Regions from separate parts of the Quatrionicoccus australiensis genome, predicted to be linked through region 4. Evidence: predicted binding sites of a transcription regulator. Region 4 holds the regulator's gene; each other region holds the start of a gene.
The links. The regulator sigma-54, encoded in region 4, starts transcription at its own class of promoters, with help from an activator protein. The targets are predictions, from matches to a motif close to TGGCACGCTTNCTGCTNA.
Positions count from the first base shown of each region.

Region 1: nifE (nitrogenase iron-molybdenum cofactor biosynthesis protein NifE) is a predicted target of sigma-54. The motif match lies at 726-743, and genes of this name have one in related genera.
Region 2: aspA (aspartate ammonia-lyase) is a predicted target of sigma-54. The motif match lies at 1,170-1,187, and genes of this name have one in related genera.
Region 3: KI612_RS05090 (TOBE domain-containing protein) is a predicted target of sigma-54. The motif match lies at 933-950, and genes of this name have one in related genera.

Region 1 is NZ_CP075188.1:1,082,647-1,084,846, forward strand. It holds gene KI612_RS05275 (ComEA family DNA-binding protein) at 1-639, shown strand, start outside; gene nifE (nitrogenase iron-molybdenum cofactor biosynthesis protein NifE) at 772-2,172, shown strand.
Region 2 is NZ_CP075188.1:3,700,065-3,702,264, reverse strand. It holds gene aspA (aspartate ammonia-lyase) at 1-1,115, opposite strand, end outside; gene KI612_RS17665 (MFS transporter) at 1,375-2,200, shown strand, end outside.
Region 3 is NZ_CP075188.1:1,042,388-1,044,587, reverse strand. It holds gene KI612_RS05100 (phosphate/phosphite/phosphonate ABC transporter substrate-binding protein) at 1-308, opposite strand, end outside; gene KI612_RS05095 (TOBE domain-containing protein) at 476-904, opposite strand; gene KI612_RS05090 (TOBE domain-containing protein) at 1,096-1,914, shown strand; gene modA (molybdate ABC transporter substrate-binding protein) at 2,149-2,200, shown strand, end outside.
Region 4 is NZ_CP075188.1:4,118,025-4,120,224, forward strand. It holds gene hpf (ribosome hibernation-promoting factor, HPF/YfiA family) at 1-220, opposite strand, end outside; gene KI612_RS19520 (RNA polymerase factor sigma-54) at 235-1,701, opposite strand; gene lptB (LPS export ABC transporter ATP-binding protein) at 1,730-2,200, opposite strand, start outside.

The sequences.
Region 1 (2,200 bases), 1.1 Mb from region 4:
GCCGACAATCTGAGCGGTACCTTGTCGCTCGAAGTCTGGGCACTCGATGCTCCCTACGCCGGCGGCAGCTGGGTGGGTACGCCGGTGGCGACGGTCATTCTTGGTACCCTGGCCGGTGGCGAGCAGTGGTCGGCCTGCCACTACAGCGTGCCGGCTGCGTTGCCGGCCGCTGGCGCGGCGCTGACCGTGATGCTGCGCGAATGGACGCCGGCTGGTTACGTGACCCGCGATTACCGCAATATCGCTGCAGTTGCACCGCTGCTCGCACCGGCGCCGGTCGCGGCGCCTGTTGCAGCAGATCCGGTGGCCAAGGCCAAATCGGCAGGCAAGAAGGTGGCGGTTGCCGAGCTCGCCAAGGAAACGGCGGCCGAGGCGGACAAGCCGGCCAAGTCAGGCAAGGTAGCCAAACCGGGCAAGGCAGCCAAGGCTGCCAAGAAGGCTGCGGCCAAGAGCGAAGCCAGGGCCGTATCGGTCAACACCGCCAGCGAGGCAGAATTGGCCGCGGTCAAGGGCCTGCCGCCCAGCGTCGCACGCGCGATCGTCGCAGCGCGTCCGTTCGCCAGTCTGGAAGACGTCTGCAAGGCCAAAGGCATGGGTCCGAAGATGCTGGCCAAGCTGCGCGAGCAACTGGTTCTGTAAGGGGTTTTTGTCGTACGGGCCGGGGCTTGTCGCATTGGCGACAAGTTTCGGCCTTGTTTTTTTGTTATAAAACAATGAATTGCAGGTGGCACCCGTCTTGCTAACTGTTATCCAGAACCTCTGGAGAACAGCATGAAAGCCAGCGAAATCCAAGCCCTGCTCGACGAGCCCGCCTGTACCCACAATACCAAGGAAAAATCCGGCTGCGCCAAGCCCAAGCCGGGAGCGACGGCTGGTGGCTGCTCTTTCGACGGCGCGCAGATCGCGCTGCTGCCGATCGCCGATGTCGCGCACATCGTGCACGGCCCGATCGCCTGTGCCGGTTCCTCCTGGGACAACCGCGGCACCCGGTCGAGCGGCGTCACGCTGTACAAGATCGGCATGACCACCGACCTGTCGGAAACCGACGTGGTCATGGGGCGTAGCGAAAAGCGCCTGTTCCATGCGATCAAGCAGGCCATCGACAGTTATTCGCCGAAAGCAGTCTTCATCTACAACACCTGCGTCACGGCGCTGATCGGTGACGATATCGAAGCCGTCTGCCGCGATGCCTCGGCGCGCTGGGGCACGCCGGTGATCCCGGTCGATGCGGCCGGTTTCTATGGCACCAAGAATCTCGGCAATCGCCTCGCCGGCGAGGCGATGTTCAAGCATGTCATCGGCACCGCCGAACCGGCGCCGGCCGCGCCGCGTGCCGACGGTCTGCCAACCTACGACGTCAATCTGATCGGCGAATACAACATCGCCGGCGAATTCTGGAATGTCGCGCCGCTCTTCGACGAGCTGGGCCTGCGCATCCTGTGCACCTTGTCCGGCGATGCGCGCTTCCATGAAGTGCAGACCATGCACCGCGCCAGGGTGAATATGGTGGTCTGTGCCAAGGCGCTGCTCAACGTCGCCCGCAAGATGCAGGACGACTTCGGCATTCCCTTCTTCGAAGGCAGTTTCTACGGCGTCGCCGACGTTTCCAACGCGTTGCGCGATTTTGCGAAGTTGATCGGCGACCCCGACCTCGTGGCGCGTACCGAAGCCGTCATCGCCCGTGAGGAAGCCAAGTCCAATGCCGAACTCGATGCCTGGCGCGTGCGCCTGAAAGACAAGCGCGTCCTGCTCTATACCGGCGGCGTCAAGTCGTGGTCCATCGTTTCCGCGCTGCAGGATCTGGGCATGAAGGTAGTCGCCACCGGCACCAAGAAATCGACCGAAGAAGACAAGGCACGCATCCGCGAACTGATGGGCGAAGACACCAAGATGATCGATGACGGCAGCCCCAAGGCGCTGCTCTCGACCTATCACGAGTACAAGGCCGACATCCTGATCGCCGGTGGGCGCAATCTCTACACCGCCTTGAAGGCACGCATTCCCTTCCTCGACATCAACCAGGAGCGCGAATTCGGTTATGCCGGCTACAGCGGCATGGTCGAACTCGCCCGCCAGCTCGCGCTGTCGATGGAAAGCCCGGTCTGGGCGGCCGTCAGGAAGCCGGCGCCATGGGCCAAGGGGGCTGTCTCGGGCGCTGTGCTCACCGCCTGACGACGCCTGACGTCATTCGCCGGGCGCG
Region 2 (2,200 bases), 420 kb from region 4:
CTGTGCGCGATGATCGGCTCGAAGGCGTTGAGCTGCAGCTGGCCGGCTTCGGCGGCGAAAGTCACGGTGGTGTCGTTGCCGATCACTTCAAAGGCGATCTGGTTGACCACTTCCGGGATCACCGGATTGACCTTGCCCGGCATGATCGACGAGCCGGCCTGGCGCGGCGGCAGGTTGATTTCGCCGAAACCGGCACGTGGACCGGATGAAAGCAGACGCAGGTCGTTGCAGACTTTGGACAGTTTGACGGCAACGCGTTTGAGCACGCCGGAGAGTTGCACGAAGCTGCCGCAGTCCTGCGTCGCCTCGATCAGGTTGGGGGCGGTGAAGACCGGTACGCCGCTGATTTCGATCAGGCGACGGCAGACCAGCGGGGCGTAGTCGGGGTGGGCATTGATGCCGGTGCCGATCGCCGTGGCGCCGAGATTGATCTCGCGGATCAGCATGGCAGCCTCTTTCAGGCGCTCCTCGTCCTCGCCGAGCATCACGGCATAGGTCGAGAATTCCTGGCCGAGCGTCATCGGCACGGCATCCTGCAACTGGGTACGGCCCATCTTGAGCACGTCGGCGAATTCCTCTGCCTTGCGCTCGAAGGCGCGGCGCAGATAGGCCATGGCGTCGACCAGGCGGAAGATGCCGACATAGGTGGCCAGCTTCAGGGCCGTCGGATAGACGTCATTGGTCGACTGGCTCATGTTGACGTGTTCGTTCGGGTGCAGGTGCTTGAACTCGCCCTTGGCGTGACCGAGGATTTCCAGCGCCCGGTTGGCGATCACCTCGTTGGCGTTCATGTTGGTCGAGGTGCCGGCGCCACCCTGGATGACGTCGACAACGAAATGCTCATGCCACTGGCCGTCGATCACTTCCTTGCAGGCGGCGACGATGGCATCTGCCTGTTTGCCATCGAGCAGGCCGAGTTCGTGGTTGGCCTGGGCGGCTGCCTGCTTGATCTGGGCCAGGGCGCGGATCAGGTCGGGATAGACGGCAATCGAAATGCCGGTGATGGCGAAATTTTCCAGCGCCCGCAGGGTATGGACGCCGTAGTAGGCGGTGCCCGGGATCTCGCGGTCGCCGAGCAGATCGTGTTCGATGCGGCTGGTGGGGGGCGTGTTCATTTTGTCTCCTGTGTTGTCGTTGACCGCCAGGAATGACCCGACAGCAGCTTTTCTTTCGCACGTCGCGTGCCAGTCTTCGGGAATTAGCCGGACCTTGATTTGATGGGGTTTTCTGATGGGTGGCGGCGCGCCCGTTACGGGTTTCCGACCCTCTTGCCATTCGGGCTGTTCGGATTTCCGAACACGTTTGCCGCGAAGGCGGTGCTTTGCTATCTGTTAAGATTCCCGCTTCGCTGCAACGCAACAATTACAAGTCAAAATGACCTCCCCTTCCGATCGCATGAGTCCCGAAGAGCGCCGTGCCGGCGCTTCGCTGGCTTCCATCTTTGCCTTGCGCATGCTGGGGCTGTTCCTGATCCTGCCGGTGTTTTCGGTCTATGCGAAAACCCTGCCCGGCGGCGACAACCTGGCCCTGGTCGGTTTCGCGCTGGGTGCCTACGGCCTGACCCAGGCCGTGTTCCAGATTCCCTACGGCATCGCGTCCGACATCTTCGGACGCAAGCAGGTGATCGTGATCGGCCTGCTGATCTTCGCGCTGGGCAGTTTTGTCGCAGCCTGGGCGCCGGACATGACCTGGATCATCGTTGGTCGCGTGCTGCAGGGCGCCGGTGCGATCTCGGCCGCAGTCACCGCGCTCGCCGCCGATCTGACGCGTGAGGAGCACCGCACCAAGGTGATGGCGATGATCGGTTCGTCGATCGGTCTCGTTTTTGCGCTGTCGCTGGTTGGCGCTCCGCTGCTTTATGGCTGGATCGGCATGGGCGGCCTGTTCTGCATGACCGGTGGCCTGGCGCTCGCCGCCATTGTCTTGCTGCTCAAGGCGGTGCCGCCGGCGCCGCCGCCGCATGGCCACGAAAAGCTGCCGCTGCGCCGGGTGGTGTTCGATCCCGACCTGCTGCGCCTGAATCTCGGTATCTACGTGCTGCATCTGGTGCAGATGGCGATGTTCGTCGTGCTGCCGCACGCCCTGGTCAATCACGGCGGCCTGCCGGCCGCGTCGCACTGGATGGTGTATTTGCCGGCGGTGCTGGTGTCCTTCGCGATCATGGTGCCGGCGATCATTGCTGCCGAGCGCAAGGACAAGA
Region 3 (2,200 bases), 1.1 Mb from region 4:
CTGCTGCGCAGGATGTGATACGGATTGGCATAGACGAAGTCGTAGCTGCCCTTCTCCAGGCCGGCTTCGAATTCCGGCACGGTCAGGGTCACGGCCAGACGGATATCCAGGCCGGTCCGCCGGCTCAGCTCATCGGCAATCGGCTTCCAGATCGCAAAAACCTTGCGCTGCTCGAACTGGGGAACGACACCCAGGGTAAAACTCCTGCCGCTATCCGCCGCTGCCACCCAGGCCGGCAGCAGGCATAACGCGAGGGCCAGGCCGAGTCCCCTGCCACAGCGGCCCATTCGTTCCAGTACTGCAATCATGATCACTCCCGGATATGGCATCAGTCCCCCCGGCCTGATGCGCTCCGTCCAAACTCGACGGCGTGTTCTTGCCTGCGATTCTGGCATTCTCCGGGCAATCCGGCCAGCATTTAAACCGGCACAAAAAAGGCGGCCCGTGGCCGCCTTGCGCGAAAACCCGGCGATTTTCAGGCGGGCACACCGAGAATGACGTGGCTGGCCTTGATCAGGGCAGAAGCGGGAGCCCCTTCCTTGAGGCCCAGTTCGAGCACGGCTTCGTTGGTGACGACGGCAAAAACCGTGCTCCCGCCGGCCAGTTTGACGCCGACTTCGGTATTCACAGCGCCCTTGTGCAGCTCGCTGACCGTACCGGTCAACTGGTTGCGGGCCGAGAATTTCACGTTTTCGACGCCGGCCAGCAGCATGACCCAGGGCGCCTTGACGTAGGCGACGACTTCCTTGCCGACCGCCAGGCCAAGCGACTGGACACTGCCTTCCGTCACGATTGCGACAATCTTGTCGCCACCATCTGTCGTCAACTCGACTTCGGCATTGACCGCACCATCGACCAGGGCGGTGATTTTTCCTTTGAATACATTGCGGGCGCTGACACTCATGCTGCTCTCCTGAATTGGTTGATCCGACTGGCCCGATTTTCGCTATATACAAAACAACTCAACGAATATTGTCGGGTTATCGACACTGTAGGCGCTAGCGTTACACGAATACAACCATAGCGCAGCCGGTATTTTCAGTAAATGGACTTGAGTTATAGTAAGCGCTATATAGACAACGACATCGCGAAATCATGGATACGATACTGCACCGCCTGCGTGGCAAACTGGAAGTCGATACCGAATTCGGCACCTTTCTCGGCGATACCCGAATTCGCCTGCTTGAGGCAGTCGACCGGCACGGCTCGATCTCGCAGGCAGCAAAAGCCGTGCCGCTTTCCTACAAGGCGGCCTGGGATGCGATCGACGCCATGAACAACCTGGCCGACCAGCCGCTGGTGCTGCGCTCGACCGGCGGCAAGAACGGCGGCGGCACGCAGCTCACCGAGTACGGCAAAAAGGTGATCGCCCTCTACCGCGCCCTCGAAGCCGAATACCAGGCCGCGCTCGACCGCCTGACGGCAAGCATGAACGACGGCGAAGCCAGCGACTTCAAGCAGTTCAGCAAACTGCTCAAGCGCATGTCGATGAAGACCAGCGCGCGCAACCAGTTTGCCGGCCATATCGTCGGCCTGCGCGAGGGCGATGTCGATTACGAAGTGCGCCTCAAGCTCGACGAAGAAAACGAAATCGTCGCCGTGATCACCGGCGAATCGGCCGAAACCATGGGCCTCTCGATCGGCATGGAGCTCAACGCGCTGGTCAAGTCGTCGTCGGTGCTGCTGCTCAACGACATGAGCGTCAAGACCAGCGCCCGCAACCACCTGTGGGGTGAAATCACGCGCATCCACGACGGCCCGGTCAATGCCGAAATCACGCTGACCATGAAGAGCGGCAAGTCGGTCTGCGCCGTCGTCACCCACGACAGCGTCGAGCGCCTCGGCCTCGCCGTCGGCGAACAGGCCTGCGCCGTGTTCAAGGCTTCCGCCGTGATTCTCTGCAAATACGCCTGAACGGGAAAAAGCCATGCGCGAACCGCATCCGGATCCTTCGTTCCGACTCCCCACCGGCGCCGGCATTGCGCTGGCGCACGGCTGTGGTGGCGGTTACCGCGTCCGCCCGGCGCAAGCAGCCGAAAGCAGCCCGGCGCCAGGCGTCGCGCCGGCCCCATCCGCCGAAACGGCGGATTCCGGCACACGCCCCTCGCATCTATCTCTCATTGCCAGTCCAACCCCAGGAGAACTTCCATGAAACGCACCCTGCCGCTGATTTTTACCCTTTTTGCGCTGTCGACCGCCC
Region 4 (2,200 bases):
TGGCGGCGTAGAGGTCATCGCCGTTCTCTTCAACGTGAATGTCCTTGCCCGGCACATGCAACGTCACTTCAGCCTTCTGCTTGAGCTTCTCTACGGACAGAACCACGTTAACACCGGTGACTTTGTCAAAATGGCGAACGACGGGATCGAGCTTGTTCTCGACGTATTCGCGCAATGCCGGGGTTACTTCGATGTGGTGACCAGCGATCTGCAGATTCATTTTTTCTCCTCTCTCTACAGGGTCTTGCGTAAATTGACCGGCGGGATGTTGAGTGACTCGCGATATTTGGCTACCGTGCGTCGGGCTACAACAATTCCCTGCTGGCCTAGTATTTCGGATAATTGACTATCCGACAAGGGCTTCTTGCCATCCTCGGCACTGATCAATTGCTTGATCAGGGCGCGAATGGCGGTGGCAGAACAGGCACCACCGGTATCGGTGGACACATGACTGCCGAAAAAGTATTTCAATTCAAAGATGCCGCGCGGCGTCGCCATGTATTTCTGGCTGGTGACGCGCGAGACGGTCGACTCGTGCAAACCGAGAATATCGGCGATTTCGCGCAGGACCAACGGCCGCATGGCGACTTCACCATGTTCGAAAAACTGGCGCTGACGATCGACAATGGCCTGCGTCACGCGGTGGATGGTCTCGAAACGCTGCTGCACGTTCTTGATCAGCCAGCGTGCTTCCTGCAACTGGCCGGTCAGGTTGCCATTGCCGCGCCGCTGTCTCGACAGAATCTCGGCATACAGACGGTTGATGCGCAGGCGCGGGTAGGCATCCGGATTGATGTAGGCGGTCCATTTGCCCTTGAGCTTCCTGACCATTACGTCCGGCGTGATGTAGCGCGCCTCGGTCTGCGAGAAACGCGCCCCCGGCCGCGGATTGAGGCTGACGATCAGGGATTGTGCCGCCTTCAGTTCATCGTCGTCACAGGCGGTCAACCGGCGAATTTTGGCAAAATCGCGCGCCGCGAGCAGTTCCAGATGCTTCTCGACGATCGCCAGGGCAAGCGCCTGTACTTCGTCGGCCGGCATCGCTTTCAATTGCAGCGCCAGGCATTCGCTGGGGCTGCGCGCGCCGATCCCGGTCGGATCGAAATGCTGGATGTGGTGCAGGGCGATTTCCAGCTCTTCGAGCTCGATCTCGTATTCCGGCGGCAGGGTTTCCCACAGCTCCTCAAGCGTGGCCGAGAGATAGCCGTCATCGTCCAGCGCTTCGATCAGGAAACGGACCAGGCTGCGATCGCGTTCGCTGAGCTGGGTCATGCCCAGCTGCCAGCCGAGATGTTCGCGCAGGCTGGTGGCGGCCGAATGGATGTCGCGTGAATCGCTGTCGTCGTCTTCATCACGCCCGGCACCGGTAAAGGTCCCGGCATCGGAAGCCCAGCGATCATCATCGACTTCGGAAGGTGCGCTCGGCACTTCCTGCTCGCGTTCCTCGCGCGGATCACGTTCGCGCTCTTCAGTCGGTTCGCTGCGCGTCGTTTCGTTGGCCGGTGAATCGAATTGCTGCGCCGCCCCAAAGGATTCCGTACCGGCCTCGTCCTCGCGCTCCAGCATCGGATTTTCCAGCAGGTAACGCTCGATTTCCTGCTGCATCTCGACCGTCGACAACTGCAATAGCTTGATCGACTGCTGCAACTGAGGCGTCAGTGCCAGATGCTGGGATAGTTTTAGTTGGAGAGCTGGCTTCATCGGTTCGGGTTGGGGTGCAGCCTAACGGTCAGAGCTTGAAATGCTCGCCGAGATAAACCTTGCGGACGCTTTCATTATCAACGATTTCGTCCGGCCGTCCAGACGCGAGAACGCGTCCGGCGTTAATAATATAGGCGTGATCGCAGATACCGAGCGTTTCGCGCACATTATGGTCGGTAATCAGGACACCGATGCCGCGCTCCTTGAGGAAGCGGATGATCTTCTGGATCTCCAGTACAGCAATCGGATCGACACCGGCAAACGGCTCGTCGAGCAGGATGAAGCGCGGGTTGGTGGCCAGGGCGCGGGCGATTTCGACGCGGCGGCGCTCACCACCGGAGAGGGCGGCCGCATTGACGTGCCGGACATGCCCGATGTGCAGTTCGCTGAGCAGGCCTTCGAGGCGGTCGTCGAGTTCCTGCGCCGGCAGCTTGAGCAGCTCGAGCACGGCACGGATGTTCTCTTCGACATTGAGCTTGCGGAAGACCGAGGCTTCCTG